Regions from separate parts of the Rossellomorea yichunensis genome, predicted to be linked through region 2. Evidence: predicted binding sites of a transcription regulator. Region 2 holds the regulator's gene; the other holds the start of a gene.
The links. Region 2 encodes Rex, which represses fermentation and respiration genes when NADH is low (regulators of the CRP and FNR family bind a similar motif). Its sites were predicted from a motif close to TTGTGAAATATTTCACAA; they were not measured.

Region 1 (9,113 bases), on a different contig from region 2:
AAGTCAAGACTGGCAGAACGGATCCCTTCTTTCTGTTGTTTCCCTCTTCCAAGAAGCTTCAAGGTAGTCAATCCTTGCAGTGTGTCAAGAAATCGTCCGGAAAAAGCCGTCAGCTTATCCATTTGCTTCTCGGATTTATTTTTTGTCATCACTCCGATAATCGCCATAAACAGAGGAATGAACGGGGCCGTTATGACCATGATCAGTCCCGTATAAATATGCTCAGTAAAAATGGTGATTAACAGTATTAACGGAACGATGGTCGTTTGAATTCTTTGGTGAACGTACTGACTGTAATACCCATCCAGCCCATCGACAGCATCCATCATCGTACTGACTTTTTGTCCAGACTGCCCTTGTATGGACGCTTGCAGTGGATTTTTTGCCCACTTATTCAAGAGCCGCTTTCTCAAGTCGCTCTTTACCTTCGAAGCCATCCTGATTCCTGTTCGTCCATTCACATACGTGAGGGCTGCTCTCCCCACTAAAATAAGCAGCAATGCACCCAGCATTGGAAAAATGTCTTGAAATCCCGCTCCCTCTATAAACATTTTATTTACAATGCTAACCAGCAAGTAAGCTTGTCCAATCACTACTCCCCCCATCAATAGGGATGTTCCGTAAAGAGTCATCATGGATGATTTCTGCTGCTTAGCCAATTTATTTAGTTCTTTCATACCTCTTCTCAACTCCAAGGTTAAAAGTTAGTGAAACATTTCACAAATTGATAACTCTATTATAGTAGACTTGTTCTCTTTATGCATCTTTTAGGATTGACCTTTTTGTGACAATTCCAGAACCCAGTTAGTTTTGAATACGGCGTGGATGGTATAGTTTTTTATTTATCTCCTAACGAATCCAGCCGAAATCACCAGTAATCCGACCATTTTACAATAATTGCAAAACCTGCACAAACTATATTCCAATCAATAAAAATAGAGAGGCACATCGCTAAGCGAATGTCCTCTCTATTTTTATGGGTCCTGTTATATTTTCAATAAATCCTTCGTCACACGCTGGATAATCTCCGGCAATACTGAGAAGGTGTAAGGTTTATACACTCTCTCTGTCCACTGATGGCCATCCTTTCCGTACACACCGATATTAATAGAAGGGATGTTCAGCTTTCTGATCATATCGATGGGAACTGGATACAACTGATTGATCAGCGGCATGTTCTTTTTGAATACGTCAATATCCTCGTCTTCTTCATGAAGAGAGAGAAAACTTCCATCTGCCAGATACGGGAAAAACCGTTTAATGACAAATTCTTCGCCGGTTTCTTTGGCTATATCGTTTAAGCATTTCCCTAACGCCTCTCTCACCCTCTTGCCATACTCATTTTCTTCATTCACAAAGTTATGAGGTAAAAATGGCGGTGCGAAGAAAATGATCACTCTTGGCGTTCGATCGGGATCCAGATGCTGCAGTGCTTCCACCATGGCATACGCAATCGTCCTTCTGTCATCTCCCTCCATATCATAAAAGACCTTTTTCATGACAGGATCCGGATCAATGCCTCTTTCCTTCAGCCAGAAGATATACTCCCGTAACGTCAGAACTTCCACTTCCCATGAAAACTCCCTTTCCGGGAAACCATGATAGCTCCGGTATTGCTCAAACTGTCTTTTACTGCGTTCTTCCAAATCACTTACTGCCTTTAATGCTGTCTTCTTCATATCGTAGAGGACTTCCCGGGCAGTTCTCTCATATACAAAATAGTTAAAGTATAGAGAAGCGCTCAAAGGGGTTTGAACATTATACGTATGTTTGTCATCTTTGAAATACAGGCAAGATGGAGGCAGGGTGAATTCACCTGGTATATCCTCCAGGTAATCTAAGTTCTGATTGATTTCAAGATTGATCTTGGAAGCAATCACAGTAGGATCGATGGATGTCAGCACATCCCCTACATGCGCTTCTCTTCCATATATATAAAAGCTTGGCAGGAGTTTTCCTGCAGCACCCGTGTAAATATATCGTTTACAGTCTCCATCATAGATAGGAGAAATGAAATCGGTATTGATAGCTGCCAAATAGTCAAAGCCCTCTTTTTTCAAACGATAGAGTTCGCTTAAAGCTGCAATCATTCCGGCATGTTCACTTTCTTCATCACCATTAAATAGGAAGAGTAAATGTCCATCTGGTGTTCCCTGTCCCGTATAGTACAAGAGATTCGCCATGTGTACGGCAATTCCGCTCTGCATATCCAATGCCCCTCTTCCAAACAGCCAGTTTCCAGAGAGGGCATCTTCTCTCACCTTTTCCTCTCCTTCATAGTCCATAAAGAACTTCTGAAGAAAGTCGGGATCATGAGCCATATCCTGCAGTGCACCATAATCATCGGTTCCTACCGTATCATAGTGGGCATGGAATAATACAGTTTTCGAAGACGCTCCTTTCACGAGGGCAAACACGTTTTTCCTTCCTGTCGGATCGTTCGGGACTTCTTGGAGCCAGACTCGATCAGGATGCTTTTGAAAATAAGGAAATGAAGAAATCATTTTATATATATACTGGGCTTTTTCACTTTCGCCAATTGTCCCATTATAGCTTTTCAGAGCGACTAAAGATCGTGTGATGAATTCAATCTGCTCGGAGATTGATTTGTTTTTTAATTGTGTATACACGTTAGTACCGCTCCTTTCCTTGAGAAATGTCAGCTTATGCGTGGTTAATCGTTTACTTACTGGGCATTATAGAGACTGATTCTTCTATAATTGATAACATCTTATCGAAAATGAAAGGGGTTTGGAAGGGGTTTCAGGATTATTTCTTAAAAAAATTTCATATCTTTCTATTGAAATTCGATCTATTACCGAATATTATAGAAGTTGCGCGTTTTTAATGTTCGTTTTTATTGGAGGTATTACGATGTTTAAATTAAAGGAACATGGCACTAATCCCAAAACTGAAATACTGGCAGGTATTACAACATTTCTAACAATGGTTTACATTGTCGTTGTCAATCCCATTATTTTAGCCGACGCAGGTGTGCCATTTGATCAAGTCTTCTTAGCAACCATTATTTCAGCCGTAGCCGGCACGTTATGGATGGCCTTGTTCGCAAATTATCCAATTGCCATCGCACCAGGGATGGGATTGAATGCTTACTTTACTTACTCTGTAGTAGGGGCGAATGATGACATTTCTTATATCGTTGCATTCTCTGCCGTTTTTGTAGCAGGTATCATCTTTATCATTCTTTCATTAACACCATTCAGAAAAAAATTGATCGAAGCCATTCCCCAAAATCTAAAGCACGGCATCACCGCAGGAATCGGTTTGTTCATTGCCTTTATTGGATTACGACTGACAGGACTTATCCAAGCTCATCCAACGAATTTAGTACAGCTGGGGGATCTTCATTCATCTTCAGCGATCCTAGCGTTAATCGGATTGGCTGTTACCCTTATCCTCATGGTCTTACGTGTCCATGGAGCGTTATTTATCGGAATGATAGTCACTGGACTCGTCGCATTCTTCACAGGAGAATTATCATTTAAAGAAGGGTTTGTGGCCCTTCCACATCTTCCAGAAGGACTTATCGTAGCAAATCCTCTTACAGCATTTGCCGATGTCTTTCAATACGGGTTATATGCCGTTGTGTTCTCATTCTTACTTGTAACTATCTTTGACACAACAGGAACGATGATCGGGGTGGCCCAACAAGCAGGGCTTATGAAAGGCAACACGATGCCAAGAGCACGTGAAGCCTTACTTGCGGATTCCATTGCAACAACTGTAGGGGCGATGTTTGGGACAAGTCCTACGTCCGCTTATATTGAATCTTCAGCCGGTGTTTCCGCTGGAGGAAGAACAGGATTAACAACATTAACGGTTTCTATCCTGTTCATTGCCGCTGCATTCTTCGGTCCACTTGTAAGTGCCGTATCAGGAATTTCAGCCATTACAGCTCCTGCCCTAATCATCGTAGGAAGCTTAATGATGGGGAGCATTTCTCATATTAAATGGGATCAATTAGATGAAGCCTTCCCTGCTTTTTTAATCATTCTTAGCATGCCGTTAACATCAAGCATCGCAACAGGGATAGCACTGGGATTCATTTCTTACCCATTATTAAAAGTCGTAAAAGGGCAATGGAAGCAGGTACATCCACTCGTCTATATCTTTGCCGTCCTGTTCTTCTATCAGCTGGCATTCCTGCCTCATTGACCCGATATAGATACTTGAAAGACCGTTCATAATGAACGGTCTTTTTGTGGTGCAAATTCAGCTGGTTGTGTCCATATTCTCTTGACGCTTATTAGAACTTTGTCATCAAAAGTTAAACAATATATATCTGGCATTTCAAGCTTTCTCCAAAACCTGATATCATATTGAGGATCAAAGTAACTCATGATCAAAACCATAATATTACCGTGTGTTCCAATCACGACGTTTTTCCCATTATATTCTTCAATGATCTTAAATATCCCTTGTACGCCTCTTTTTTGAGCGGTGAGATTCGACTCTCCGCCTTCCAAGGAAAAAGCAGGATCCTCCCACACCAATGAGATTGCCTCTTCAAAGTTTTGAACAGGTTTTCCAGAGAGAGTTCGTTCTCTCAATTCTTCATATAAATTGATTCCCTGCCCAATATGGCGGGCTGTCCCTTCAACGGTTTCCACCGCCCTTTTATATGGACTGGAACATACTGCATCAATCTTTTCCTTCTTTAATAATTCCGTTACATGCTCAGCATCCACCTTACCTTTGTCTGATAAGGGTCTGGTTAATTCCTCGGGGGTGTATTTCGAGTGAGCATGCCTCACCAGATACAGTTGAGTTATTGCCAACTTCATTCACTCCTTCTTACTTTCCAACCACAAAAAAAAGAGCTGTCATGCAGAACAGCTACTCTTATTTCCACACGACGTCCAATTGACTAGCATAAAATGTTATCGCCTTTTTATAAGGTTCGATGGTGGATTCTTGTGACGATTCTCCAATACACGTCAGCAGCAGCTCCATTGCTTTACTATGTTCGTTCAAATTATAGAGGGTCATGGAATAAAAGACCGTCAACGCTTTATTTTCAGGAAATCGTCCTATTCCTTTCTCGAACACGGATTTGCTTTTTTCATACTCTCCCAATGTCCGATATGTACTCCCTAATCCAAGGTAGGCGCCCTGTAATTCTTTATCATCCAGTCCCAATTGAATCGAACTTTCGTAATAAGGAACAGCTTCGCTTTCGAGTCCCATTGCGTCATGGCTCCATGCACATTGGTAATGCAGAAAACCATTATCTGGTTCTTCCCCAATCAATCGCTTCCACCTTTCAATGGAAGCTGCGTATTCTCCCGATTCTCTCAATTCAATGGCTTCTTCTATTTTTCTACTCATTTTAAAGTCTCCCATTTACTCGGGAATGAACTCCATCAACCAGGAATCATGATGTTCGCCTTCATGAAGCTCATGCTCCCGCAGTATTCTTGATTTACTATATCCACATTTCTCATAGCAACGGATCGCTCTGGTGTTCCAAGTCATGGGATCCACCACGAGTCGGTGGACACCCTCCTTCTTGAGCAAGTACTCTACTACAGCTCGAATGAGTTTCGTCCCTATTCCCCTGTTCCAATATGTCGCTTCTCCGATGAATTGATCCGTACCGTAAATCACTTCATCTAAATTCGTGTAACCATATCGTATCATTGTTTCTTCATCTAGCTGATAATACTGAAGATAACCGATTTCAATTCCCTCGTACTCAACCAGACAACCTAAGACGTCCCTCTCTGCCAGGAACTTCTCCTCCACCATCTGAAGAGTGAATGGGCAGTCCCTCCCTTCATAAAACTCCAGCACCACGGGATCCTGCAACCACCTTGCCAACGTGTATTTATCCCCCTCCTCTAACCGACGGATATATAAATCCCCACTCCTGACATTCATACAGACACCTCCCATACCTCTCCTCTTCCTTTATACATTCATCACACATCAGAAAAAACCCTTTTTTTATTTGTGGGAAGGAACTGGGACCATTTCTCTGTATGACAATTTTGTGAATTTATTCACAAATATGTATGTTATGCTATATTTCAGAGTAGAATATCAATGTGTTTCATGTTATCATTTCATTGTGAACCATTTCACAATATCTCAATTCATATACTTAAGGCTTTATTACTTTCTTTTTATCTGGCCATTGTTAGATTCATGTGACCAATTTTTTCACAAATATTTAGTGGATAGGTGATGACGTATGACAATCAAATGCACAAACAAAGTAGCTTTAATCGGTACAGGATTTGTAGGCTCAAGTTATGCCTTTGCTCTTCTGAATCAAGGAATCGCACATGAGCTCGTGATGATTGATTTGAATAAGGAGAAAGCTGATGGAGATGCACGTGATTTAAACCATGGTCTTGCATTCGCTTCCCCTATGAAAATATCTGCAGGAGATTACAGTGATTGTAGGGACGCTGACTTGGTCGTGATTACGGCAGGAGCGAACCAGCAGCCGGGTGAAACCCGTCTGGACCTGGTGGAAAAGAATGTGAAGATCTTTAAATCCATTGTAGACTCTGTCATGAATAGTGGATTCAACGGCATTTTCCTTGTGGCGACGAACCCTGTCGACATCTTAACGTATGCAACTTGGAAGTTTTCCGGTCTTCCGAAAGAAAGAGTCATCGGATCAGGAACGATCCTCGATACAGCAAGACTTCGCTACTTAGTCGGAGAGCATTTTGATATTGATACACGTAATATTCACGCCTATATTATGGGAGAACACGGTGACACGGAGTTTCCCGTTTGGAGCCACACGACTGTAGGTGCAAGTCATTTAAGTGAGTTGATTGATCTCCACCAGGATGACGTGCAGAAACAGCTCGATGATATATTCGTCAATGTAAGAGATGCAGCCTATCACATCATTGAACGGAAAGGCGCAACCTATTACGGCATTGCCATGGGTCTTGCCAGGATTACCAAAGCTATCTTTAACAATGAAAATAGCATTTTAACCGTTTCTGCCCTCCTTGAAGGTGAATATGATCAGGAAGACATATACATCGGTGTCCCTGCCATCATTAATGGTGAAGGTATCAGAAAAGTCGTCGAGCTTCCGTTAAATGACAAAGAAAGAACTCAGTTCGCTCACTCAGCAGAGACGCTAAAAAATGTGATGAAAAAAGCGATGGATTCTTGATTTACTCCCTTCGTTAAAATGAATAGACACGCACGCCCATTGGACCTCCTCATATGATAAAGAGAATTCTTTATGAGGAGGTTCTTCTATGTATGATCACAGACAACTATTCCCTGGTTTTCCTGGGGGAGGCAGCGGGTTCCCCGGCTTTCCTGGTGGAGGTCAAGGATCTGGTGGTGGCTTTCCAGGTTTTCCTGGGGGAGGACAAGGCGCACCAAGCTCACCACCACCTGCAGGAGGGCAAGGCGGACAAAATCAACCACCACCCGGACCACCACCGAACTTCCAACCACAAAAAACGGTGATGCAAGGAACACAAGGTGGACCAAGTGTCTTTGCAGTAGACCCGGGTGCCATCAGAAGATGTTTATTCCGTTACACGTATATTTGGTTACGAAGAGATGCTTTCTGGTTTTATCCTGTCTTTGTTGGGCGCCGTTCCATTGCCGGGTGGAGATGGATCGGATTCACATGGGTATACTTCGGCATCGATTTAGATAAAATTGAATCCTTTACTTGCGTGTAGGTTTGCTCATGTATTCATATCCTTACTATAGAACCGGCAACACCAATGGCACGATTACTGTAACTGGTGAGCATACACTTTATGTGGATCCCGATCAAGCCATTGTCTCTATCGGTGTTGTCACTAAAGATGAAGAACTTGAAGCGGCACAAAACCAGAACCAACAACAATCCACTCAAGTCTTACAATCACTATTAAATAACGGTGTGTCAAAAAAAGATATCCAAACCTCCACCTATCAAGTATTCCCACAATACAATTATGAGGACGGGAAACAAATTTTTACAGGATATGAGGTTCGCCAAGTATTTCGCGTAACTATAAATGATATTGAAAAAGTGGGTACGATTATGGATGATGCCATAAAAAGCGGAGCGAATCGGGTAGAAAACATTCAATTTGTCAATTCAAATCCTATTGAATCCTATCAGTTAGCCCTTACTTCCGCATATCAAAAGGCATACCAAAAAGCACTCACATTATCGAACCAATCGGGGCAGCAGCTCAACCCCCAGCCAAAGTCCATCACAGAGCAATCAAGCCCAATGGTCACCCCTTTTGTAACAACTGGATTTGTGAAAGCCGCTGAAGAAAGTACAACCGTGCAACCAGGACAAATCGGCGTCACAGCCATCTTGACAGTAGAATACCAAACCCGATAAATAACAAACTGCCAAAGTAAACAAATACTTTGGCAGTTTGAATAAAGTAGAGAGGGACGGACCTTCAGAATAACGTAAAATAAATGCTTTCCAATTTACTCTCCCAGAGACTTCGATTTACGACCGCATGCTTCCATAGCCGTTAAAACGGCTCCTTTAAAATTATTCTTCTCCAGAGCTGATACCGCTTCAATCGTTGCTCCTCCTGGTGAGCAAACGGCATCCTTCAGTTCTCCTGGGTGAGTGCCCGTTTCGAGAACCATTTTTGCTGCTCCAAGTACAGCCTGGGATGCGAGCTGGTAAGCCTGCTTTCGTGGAATACCTTGCAGAACCGCTCCATCAGCCAGTGCTTCTATGAACATAAACACATACGCGGGAGAAGATCCGCTTACTGCTGGAATGGCATCCATCAGGCTTTCCTCTACCATTTCAGCCTTTCCGAAGCTTTCTAAAATCGCTTGTACATCTGCAAGGTCTTCTTCCGTTACTTCATTATTTACACAATAGGCCGTCATACCTTCTCCTACAAGAGACGGGGTATTTGGCATAGTCCGGACAATTTTCATTGATTCAGAAAGCTGACTCTCCATCCAATCAATGGTGATACCCGCTGCAATGGTAATGATGATGGCATCCTCTTTCAGGGAATCCTTTATCGATTCGATAATGCTCCGATATTGGTCTGGTTTCACTGATAAAAACACAATATCCGAAAAGGCTGCTACACTTATATTATCACTGGTAACCCCCACTCCAAATT
Region 2 (9,113 bases):
AATATGGATATACGATTTATGACGGTTGATGATTTAGATGCTGTAATGGAAATAGAAAATCAATCTTTTAGCATTCCTTGGAGCCGGGACGCTTTCTTGAATGAGATCGAACATAACCACCTGTCTACGTATCTCGTTGCCGAGGATGAAGACAAACTTGCAGGATACTGCGGGGTGTGGCTTGTAGTGGATGAGGCGCATATCACAAATGTGGCTGTGCTCCCGGCTTATCGGGGGCGGGGTTTGGGAGAAGGCCTCATGCGCAAGATCATGGGCATTGCCATTGAATTTGGAGCACGTGTGATGACCCTTGAAGTCAGGGTATCAAATACACCGGCACAACATTTATATCGGAAGCTCGGGTTTCAAGATGGAGGAATCCGTAAGCGGTATTATTCGGATAATCAAGAGGATGCTTTAGTAATGTGGGTGAATTTATGATAAAGGATACGTTTGTATTGGGAATCGAGACAAGCTGTGATGAAACGGCTGTGGCAATTGTGAAAAATGGAACAGAGATTGTGGCGAATATTGTTTCGTCTCAGATTGAAAGTCATAAGCGGTTCGGTGGGGTCGTCCCTGAAATTGCTTCACGTCATCATGTGGAGCAGGTTACGTTCGTGCTGGAGGAAGCACTTGAACAAGCTGATATGACGATGGACGAAATTGATTGTGTAGCCGTGACGGAAGGACCCGGTTTAGTGGGAGCCCTTCTGATTGGTGTCAATGCTGCCAAGGCACTCGCTTTTGCTCATAACAAACCTTTGGTAGGTGTTCATCACATTGCAGGACATATTTATGCCAATCGATTAGTGAAAGAAATGAGGTTTCCCCTGCTTTCATTAGTTGTTTCCGGAGGCCATACAGAGCTTGTGTTCATGAAAGAGCACGGTTCGTTTCAAGTGATCGGGGAGACCCGGGACGATGCAGCGGGGGAAGCTTATGATAAAGTGGCCAGGACCTTGAGTCTTCCGTATCCCGGGGGACCCCATATCGATCGGTTGGCTCATGAAGGGGAACCCAATCTTGATTTGCCCCGTGCATGGCTTGAAGAGGGTTCCTATGATTTTAGCTTCAGTGGATTGAAGTCGGCGGTTATTAACACGCTGCATAATGCGAAGCAAAAAGGAGTAAACATTCATCCACAGGATTTGGCAGCGAGCTTTCAGGCCAGTGTGATTGATGTGTTAGTGACCAAAACCGTTAAAGCTGTAAAGGGATATGGAGTGGAACAAGTATTACTGGCTGGTGGAGTGGCAGCGAATAAAGGCTTGCGTGCTGCCCTTCAAGAAGTGTTTGAAGAGGTGGAAGCGGAGCTGATCATCCCTCCGTTATCTCTTTGTACGGACAATGCAGCTATGATCGCAGCTGCTGGAACGGTTTTATTTGAACAAGGAAAAAGAGGAAGCATGGATATGAATGCTCATCCTGGACTTGATATCGAAAATTTCTAAAAGGGAAAGCTTAAACGAAACTTCGTTTAAGCTTTTTTTATTGGGTACAGTTATTGTTCTCGGGTTTTGTTGATATCTTGTGAGTGAATGAGAGGAGAAAAGAACGAACATACGTTTTATCAACAGACTGTGGATAAAATGTTAGTAACTACATAATTGATGTGTACACTATGTGAAAAAGCTCTAGTGTGAATGCCCTATTATTTGGAAGTTTCTGTGGATAACTTACATTGTAATTGTGGATTATGTGGAAAACCTCTGTTAATAACGGATAAACGGGATTTGAATTGTGGATAATGATGTGGAATAAGAAAGGATTGGGGTTCGATAGTTATCCCCAATCCTGTGGATTATTGTTCTTCTTGAAGAATCTCCTCAAGTTCTGTCCATTCTTCCAATAGAGAATCAAGCTCTTCTTTTGCTTTTGTGAGGGAGTCATTGATGTTCTGAACTTTTTCATGATCTTGAAAAATATCAGGGTCACAGAGAAGATCCTCTTTTAATTGAATGTCTTCTTCAAGAGCTTCCATGAGACCTTCAATTTCTTCTACTCTGCGTTTTCGTTGACGTTCAAGCTTTTTCGCCTCTTTATCAATCTTGTGGGACTGTTTTTGAGTGGTAACCTGTGATGACACTTGTTCTCCTTGTTCAATCCGCTCAAGTGCAGCCAATTCTTCCTGCTGTTGTAATTTCTCTACGTAATAATCGTAATCGCCAAGGTATTCTGTCGACCCCTTTTTGGACAGTTCTACAACCTTTGTAGCAATTCGATTGATGAAATAACGGTCGTGTGAGACAAAGAGAATCGTCCCAGGGTAGTCAATCAAGGCATTCTCCAGCACTTCTTTACTGTCCAGATCCAGATGATTCGTCGGTTCATCCAGGATCAAGACATTCCCTTTTTCCATCATGAGCTTGGAAAGTGCCAGACGTGCCTTCTCTCCACCACTCAGTGTGGAAACAGGCTTTAAGACATCTTCCCCTGAGAATAAGAAGTTTCCAAGTACAGTGCGGATTTCTTTTTCCATTTTCATTGGGTATTCGTCCCACAGTTCATTTAAGACGGTCTTATTGGAAGATAGTTCGGCTTGTTCTTGATCATAATAGCTAATCGAAACATTTGATCCGAATTTAAATGCTCCTTCCAGAGGTTGCAGTTTATTGACCAATGTTTTCAAAAGGGTCGATTTCCCGATTCCGTTTGGACCTACAAGAGCGATACTGTCTCCCTTTTTAACAGAGAAGTCGATGTGAGATGAAATCTGTTCGTCTTGCCCATATCCGATGGTAAGATCTTGAACGTGAAGAACATCATTTCCACTTGGACGATCAATTTGAAAAGCAAAGTTGGCAGATTTCTCATCACCCAAGGGTCTATCCATCTTGTCCATTCGTTCCAGCTTTTTTCTGCGGCTTTGTGCCATCTTGGTCGTCGAAGCACGGGCGATATTCCGTTGAATGAAGTCTTCGAGTTTCGCGACCTCCTGTTGCTGGCGCTCGAACATCTTGAGATCCTTTTCGTAGTCTTCTGCTTTCTGTTCAAGGTATTTACTGTAGTTACCGTGGTATTTCTTGCTTCGATTCCGGGAAATCTCATACACTTGATTGACGACGCTATCCAGGAAGTAGCGGTCATGGGAAACGATCAGGACGGCTCCTTCATAGCTTTGAAGGTACGTCTCAAGCCACGATAAAGTCCCAATATCAAGATGGTTGGTCGGCTCATCAAGAATGAGAATGTCAGGTTTGGTTAAAAGAAGTTTCCCAAGAGCGAGACGGGTTTTCTGGCCGCCGCTCAATGTGGATATCTTTGTATCGTAATCGAAATCTGCGAAATTCAAACCGTGAAGGACAGAGCGAATATCCGCTTCATATTGGTATCCACCGGAATCCTTGAACCTGACTTGAAGCTCATCGTATTCTTTTAATACGCGTTGAGAGAGTTCTTCTTGTTCATACACCGAAGGATCGGCCATCTGCTGCTCCAATGTTCTTAATTGCTTTTCCTGTCTCTGCAATTCCTCGAAGACGGTCAGCATTTCCGACCAAATGGATAGATCAGACTCCAAACCGGTATTCTGAGCCAGGTATCCGATGGAAACCCCTTTTGGTTTCGTGATGTCTCCGGAATCATAGGAGAGATGACCTGCAATTATTTTTAAAAGAGTCGACTTTCCCGCTCCATTGCGTCCGACGAGAGCCACCCGATCTCTTGTCTGTATTTCAAGCTTAATATTTGATAGGATATTATCGGCACCAAAGTTTTTCGTTAGTTGATTCACTTGTAGTAGAATCATGACGTTTCACCTCTATTTCATAGTGCTAGTGTACCGTATTTGGGAGGGGGACGGCAATAAATCGACTATTAATCTTCGTACACTTAGGATAAAATATAGTGTATGATGGGTAGTAGAGTTTTAAATTCTGTATGCTTTCTATTTTGGAAGCGGTATCAGAGGTTTTGAATAGATGTGGGGGAATACAATATGAACCAGGATACAACGAAAATTCCACAGGCAACGGCTAAGCGCCTTCCGCTATATTATCGCTTTATCAAGAATCTGTACTCGTCGGGAAAGCAGAGGGTTTCATCGAAAGAATTGAGTGAAGCGGTGAAGGTTGATTCTGCCACGATACGCAGAGATTTTTCTTATTTTGGAGCGTTAGGTAAAAAGGGTTATGGATATAATGTCAATTACCTGCTATCCTTTTTTCGTAAGACATTAGATCAAGATGCCATTACGAAAGTTGTGCTGATAGGTGTAGGGAATCTCGGTACAGCGTTTCTTCATTATAATTTCATAAAAAATAATAATACTAAGATTGAAATGGCTTTTGAAGTAGATGAAAAGAAGGTTGGGACACAAATCAGCGATGTACCCGTTTTTCATTTAGATGATTTAGAAGAGGGTCTTGAGGGGCATGATATTGAAGTGGCCATTCTGACGGTTCCGGCTTCTTCTGCTCAAAATATCACAGACCGATTGGTTTCTTCTAATATTAAGGGGATCCTGAATTTCACTCCTGCGAGATTAACGGTGCCGGACCATATTCGCGTGCATCATATTGATCTGGCAGTCGAGCTTCAATCACTGGTATACTTCTTAAAGCATTATTCAGAGGATGACACGGAAATGTCACAAGATGGAATCATATCCGAATAGAAAATGATCCTTATATACGTTATGATAGAATGGTAAAAGAGGAGGTGTCTCATTATGTTAGGTGCAGGTAGTATCGTACTGATAACAGTTGTTGCTTTACTGATCTTTGGACCAAAGAAATTGCCTGAGTTAGGGAAAGCAGCTGGTAATACATTACGCGAATTTAAAAATGCAACAAAGGGCTTAGCAGATGATGAGGACGATAATAGTAAAAAAGCTAAGTAGGGTAGGATGAACGCCATGAGTCAAAGTCAAAGAGACATGACAGTCTATGAACATATAGGAGAATTGCAAAAACGACTCATGTTTGTAGTCGTTTTCTTCTTGTTAGCGGTAATCGTAAGCTTTTTTCTTGCGGAGCCGCTGATTCGATATTTGCAGCACGCGGATGAAGCGAAAGAATTGACGATGAACGCCTTTCGGATTACAGACCCTCTCAAAATCTATATGGAAATGATCATGTTTATTGCGATCATCATGACATCACCCATCATTCTATTTCAAGTATGGTCGTTCGTAAGTCCAGGCTTATATGAGAAAGAGAGGAAGGTAACGCTTAGTTACATCCCGATCTCTGTCATTCTTTTCTTAGGTGGATTGTCATTTTCATATTTTATTTTGTTTCCATATGTTGTGAAATTCATGATGGGTTTATCAACCAATCTGAATATCCAACAAGTGATTGGAATTAATGAATATTTTCATTTCCTTTTTCAAATAACCATTCCATTTGGGTTTCTATTTCAACTGCCGGTTATTATGCTGTTTCTGACACGCCTGGGGATTATTACCCCGATGCTTCTGGCACAAATGAGAAAAGTGGCGTACTTCATATTGTTAGTCATAGCCGCTTTCATCACACCGCCGGACATCGTCTCGCATTTAATGGTAACCGTCCCTTTGCTTCTTCTTTATGAAATCAGTATTTGGATCTCTAAGATCGGATATAAAAAGGTTTTAGAAGCAGAACAAAAGCTTGAAATGGAACAGTTCGAGGATATAAATAAGGATTGATCAAATGATCAATCCTTATTTTTTATTCTCTATTTTCTTTTTGATTTTGAAATGCAGCATCACCATACGCAACCCGGAACCAAAATCAAGGGTTGCCAGAAAGACGAGCATATAAGTGAAAAATCCCCAACCATCATCCTGTACATTTTGCACAGCAAAGTATGTGAAGAGCACACCGAGAAGGAGATAGATCACGCCTGAGAATAATGGTGATCTCCTCATAGAAATAATCCTCCAATAAATCCTTGTATTTGTTCAGCTTCGTTGATCATTTTTTCAATTTCATCCTTATAGATAGATTGCATTAGAACGACCGTTGTATTCATGGCAACATGGGCAAATATTGGAACAAGGATCCGCTTCGTCTTGACATAAAGAAACGCAAACGTAAAGCCCATAGCCGAGTACAAGATCACATGCTCAGGCTCAAAGTGCGCGAGAGCGAATATAATAGAGCTGATTAACGCGGCGAAAAAGAAATTCATCTTTTCATAAAGGACACCGAAGATAATCTTTCTGAATACAATCTCTTCTAATATAGGGCCAATGATCGCAGCTACCATCATCGATAGCGGTACCTTTTCAATAATGCTGATAATCATCTGAGTGTTTTCAGATCCCATTTCAATTCCCAGCGCATACTCGACTTGTATGGCGACGGATTGAGCAATGAACGCCATAAAGATCCCGACTACAGCCCATACAATGGACCCCCCTGCATTCATGGGAGCGGTGCGTTCAAGTCCGGTGCTTGTTTCACTCTTCCTTAGAATGCCCCACACAACGAGCAGGGTTAACGTAAAGCTGATCACGAGCCAATATCCCGGTACAACATTCTTAACTGTTTCTTCGGGTTGACCAAGCACATCTACACCAATCTTTAATAATAAGGGGATGCCTATAATACTTGAAAGCTGCATGACAATATAGGTAATTAAGATATATCCGAAATGTTTTTTCAACGTATGATCTCCTTTAGCACCTGTTAGATGAGGAACAACCTCATTTCATCTTGAACTCACTCTTGTACAATTCTACTAAGAAAATAGGAACTGTTCAAATCTAAGGGTTTTGTAAGAATTGTCACACTTCAACCGGCTTAAGTAATAAAGCCATATAGTGAGGCATAGTATAGGAGGGTGTGAAAAAAAGAGAAATATGACGAAAAAAAATTCAAGCAGGACTCTTGCAAAATGAAAACGAATTAATTAATATAATAGTTGTGTTAGCACTCACAACAAGCGAGTGCTAATAAATATCATTTACATAATTTCAAGGAGGTTGTTTCACTTGTTAAAACCACTAGGTGATCGCGTCGTTATCGAGCTAGTTGAGTCAGAAGAAAAAACAGCAAGCGGTATTGTGCTACCGGATTCCGCAAAGGAAAAGCCACAAGAAGGTAAAGTGATGGCTGTAGGTACTGGTCGCATTCTTGACAACGGTGAGCGCGTTGCTCTTGAGGTAGCTGTCGGCGATCGAATCATTTTCTCTAAATACGCTGGTACAGAAGTGAAATACCAAGGCACAGAATACCTGATCCTTCGTGATAGCGATATTCTGGCTGTAGTTGGCGAATAATCAAACTTCGTATATGAAAAATACTTTATTTAAATAAGAGGAGGACTTTATCAATGGCTAAAGATATTAAATTCAGCGAAGAAGCACGCCGTTCCATGCTTCGCGGTGTAGATCAATTAGCAAATGCAGTAAAAGTAACTCTTGGACCAAAAGGACGTAACGTGGTACTTGAGAAAAAATTCGGTTCACCACTTATTACAAATGATGGTGTAACGATTGCGAAAGAAATTGAACTGGAAGATGCATTCGAAAACATGGGTGCAAAACTGGTTGCCGAAGTAGCAAGCAAAACAAATGAAATCGCAGGTGACGGTACAACGACTGCAACGGTCCTTGCTCAAGCGATGATCCGTGAAGGTCTTAAAAACGTAACAGCCGGCGCTAACCCTGTTGGCGTTCGTAAAGGTATCGAAAAAGCGGTTCAAGCGGCTATCGAAGAATTAAAAGTGATTTCTAAGCCTATCGAAGGTAAAGATTCAATCGCTCAGGTTGCGGCAATCTCAGCTGCTGACGAAGAAGTGGGTCAACTGATTGCAGAAGCAATGGAGCGCGTTGGTAACGACGGCGTTATCACAATCGAAGAATCTAAAGGTTTCACTACTGAACTTGATGTAGTAGAAGGAATGCAGTTCGACCGTGGATATGCATCTCCATACATGGTCACTGATTCTGATAAAATGGAAGCTGTTCTTGAAAATCCATACATCTTAATCACTGACAAGAAAATCGGCAACATCCAGGAAGTACTTCCTGTTCTTGAGCAAGTCGTACAACAAGGTAAACCACTATTAATGGTTGCAGAAGATGTTGAAGGTGAAGCTCTTGCAACGCTTGTTGTGAACAAACTTCGCGGTACATTCAACGCTGTTGCTGTTAAAGCTCCTGGCTTCGGTGACCGTCGTAAAGCAATGCTTGAAGACTTAGCGGTACTTACTGGTGGAGAAGTGATCACAGAAGATCTAGGCTTAGACCTTAAATCTGCTAACATCACTCAACTTGGCCGCGCTGCGAAAGTAGTTGTTACGAAAGAAAACACGACTGTCGTAGAAGGCTCTGGAGATCCGGAAAAAATCGCAGCTCGCGTAAACCAAATCCGTGCTCAATTAGAAGAATCCACTTCAGAATTCGACAAGGAAAAATTACAAGAGCGTCTTGCTAAGCTTGCAGGTGGAGTAGCAGTCGTGAAAGTCGGAGCTGCAACAGAAACTGAGCTTAAAGAGCGTAAACTTCGTATCGAAGACGCATTGAACTCTACTCGTGCTGCAGTGGAAGAAGGTATCGTTTCCGGTGGTGGTACTGCCCTTGTGAACGTATACAACAAAGTAGCATCTATCGAAGCGGATGCAGATGTTGCAACTGGTATCAACATCGTGCTGCGTGCGCTTGAAGAGCCGATCCGTCAAATCGCTCACAACGCTGGACTCGAAGGTTCTATCATCGTAGAACGTCTGAAGAAGGAAGAAGTAGGTGTCGGTTTCAACGCAGCTACTGGTGAGTGGGTCAACATGATCGAAAAAGGTATCGTAGATCCAACTAAAGTAACTCGTTCTGCACTTCAAAATGCAGCGTCTGTAGCAGCAATGTTCCTGACTACTGAAGCAGTGGTAGCGGACATTCCTGAAGAAGGCGGCGGCATGCCGGATATGTCCGGTATGGGCGGCATGGGTGGAATGGGCGGCATGATGTAATCCATCATCCCCGATTCCTGGAGTATAAAAGTAGTCATTCCTTATGGAATGACTACTTTTTTTGTGTTCTGAGAGAGTTGAAGCGTTTAAAAACTCACCAGATAGGTAAAAAGTATGATAAAAAGACATCCAAACTGGGATTATTTACGTATGCTCCATGTGACTTCTATTTTCTAATAAATGTAAGCAGGTGATAACGTGAATTACTCAACCAT

Region 1: a site for Rex is predicted at 6,090-6,107, ahead of RSX31_RS00175 (L-lactate dehydrogenase). Genes of this name have one in related genera too.

What each region holds. Positions count from the first base shown of each region.
Region 1 covers NZ_JAVYAD010000001.1:29,134-38,246, reverse strand. The annotation lists gene cydD (thiol reductant ABC exporter subunit CydD) at 1-677, opposite strand, end outside; gene RSX31_RS00200 (M20/M25/M40 family metallo-hydrolase) at 987-2,630, opposite strand; gene RSX31_RS00195 (NCS2 family permease) at 2,875-4,176, shown strand; gene RSX31_RS00190 (histidine phosphatase family protein) at 4,203-4,793, opposite strand; gene RSX31_RS00185 (tetratricopeptide repeat protein) at 4,864-5,349, opposite strand; gene RSX31_RS00180 (GNAT family N-acetyltransferase) at 5,365-5,901, opposite strand; gene RSX31_RS00175 (L-lactate dehydrogenase) at 6,215-7,165, shown strand; gene RSX31_RS00170 (hypothetical protein) at 7,254-7,691, shown strand; gene RSX31_RS00165 (SIMPL domain-containing protein) at 7,700-8,353, shown strand; gene proC (pyrroline-5-carboxylate reductase) at 8,449-9,113, opposite strand, start outside.
Region 2 covers NZ_JAVYAD010000015.1:1,410-10,522, forward strand. The annotation lists gene rimI (ribosomal protein S18-alanine N-acetyltransferase) at 4-441, shown strand; gene tsaD (tRNA (adenosine(37)-N6)-threonylcarbamoyltransferase complex transferase subunit TsaD) at 438-1,454, shown strand; gene RSX31_RS22880 (ABC-F family ATP-binding cassette domain-containing protein) at 1,805-3,751, opposite strand; gene RSX31_RS22885 (redox-sensing transcriptional repressor Rex) at 3,941-4,618, shown strand; gene RSX31_RS22890 (twin-arginine translocase TatA/TatE family subunit) at 4,673-4,843, shown strand; gene tatC (twin-arginine translocase subunit TatC) at 4,859-5,632, shown strand; gene RSX31_RS22900 (YdiK family protein) at 5,648-5,854, opposite strand; gene RSX31_RS22905 (CPBP family intramembrane glutamic endopeptidase) at 5,851-6,594, opposite strand; gene groES (co-chaperone GroES) at 6,923-7,210, shown strand; gene groL (chaperonin GroEL) at 7,264-8,898, shown strand; gene RSX31_RS22920 (hypothetical protein) at 9,097-9,113, shown strand, end outside.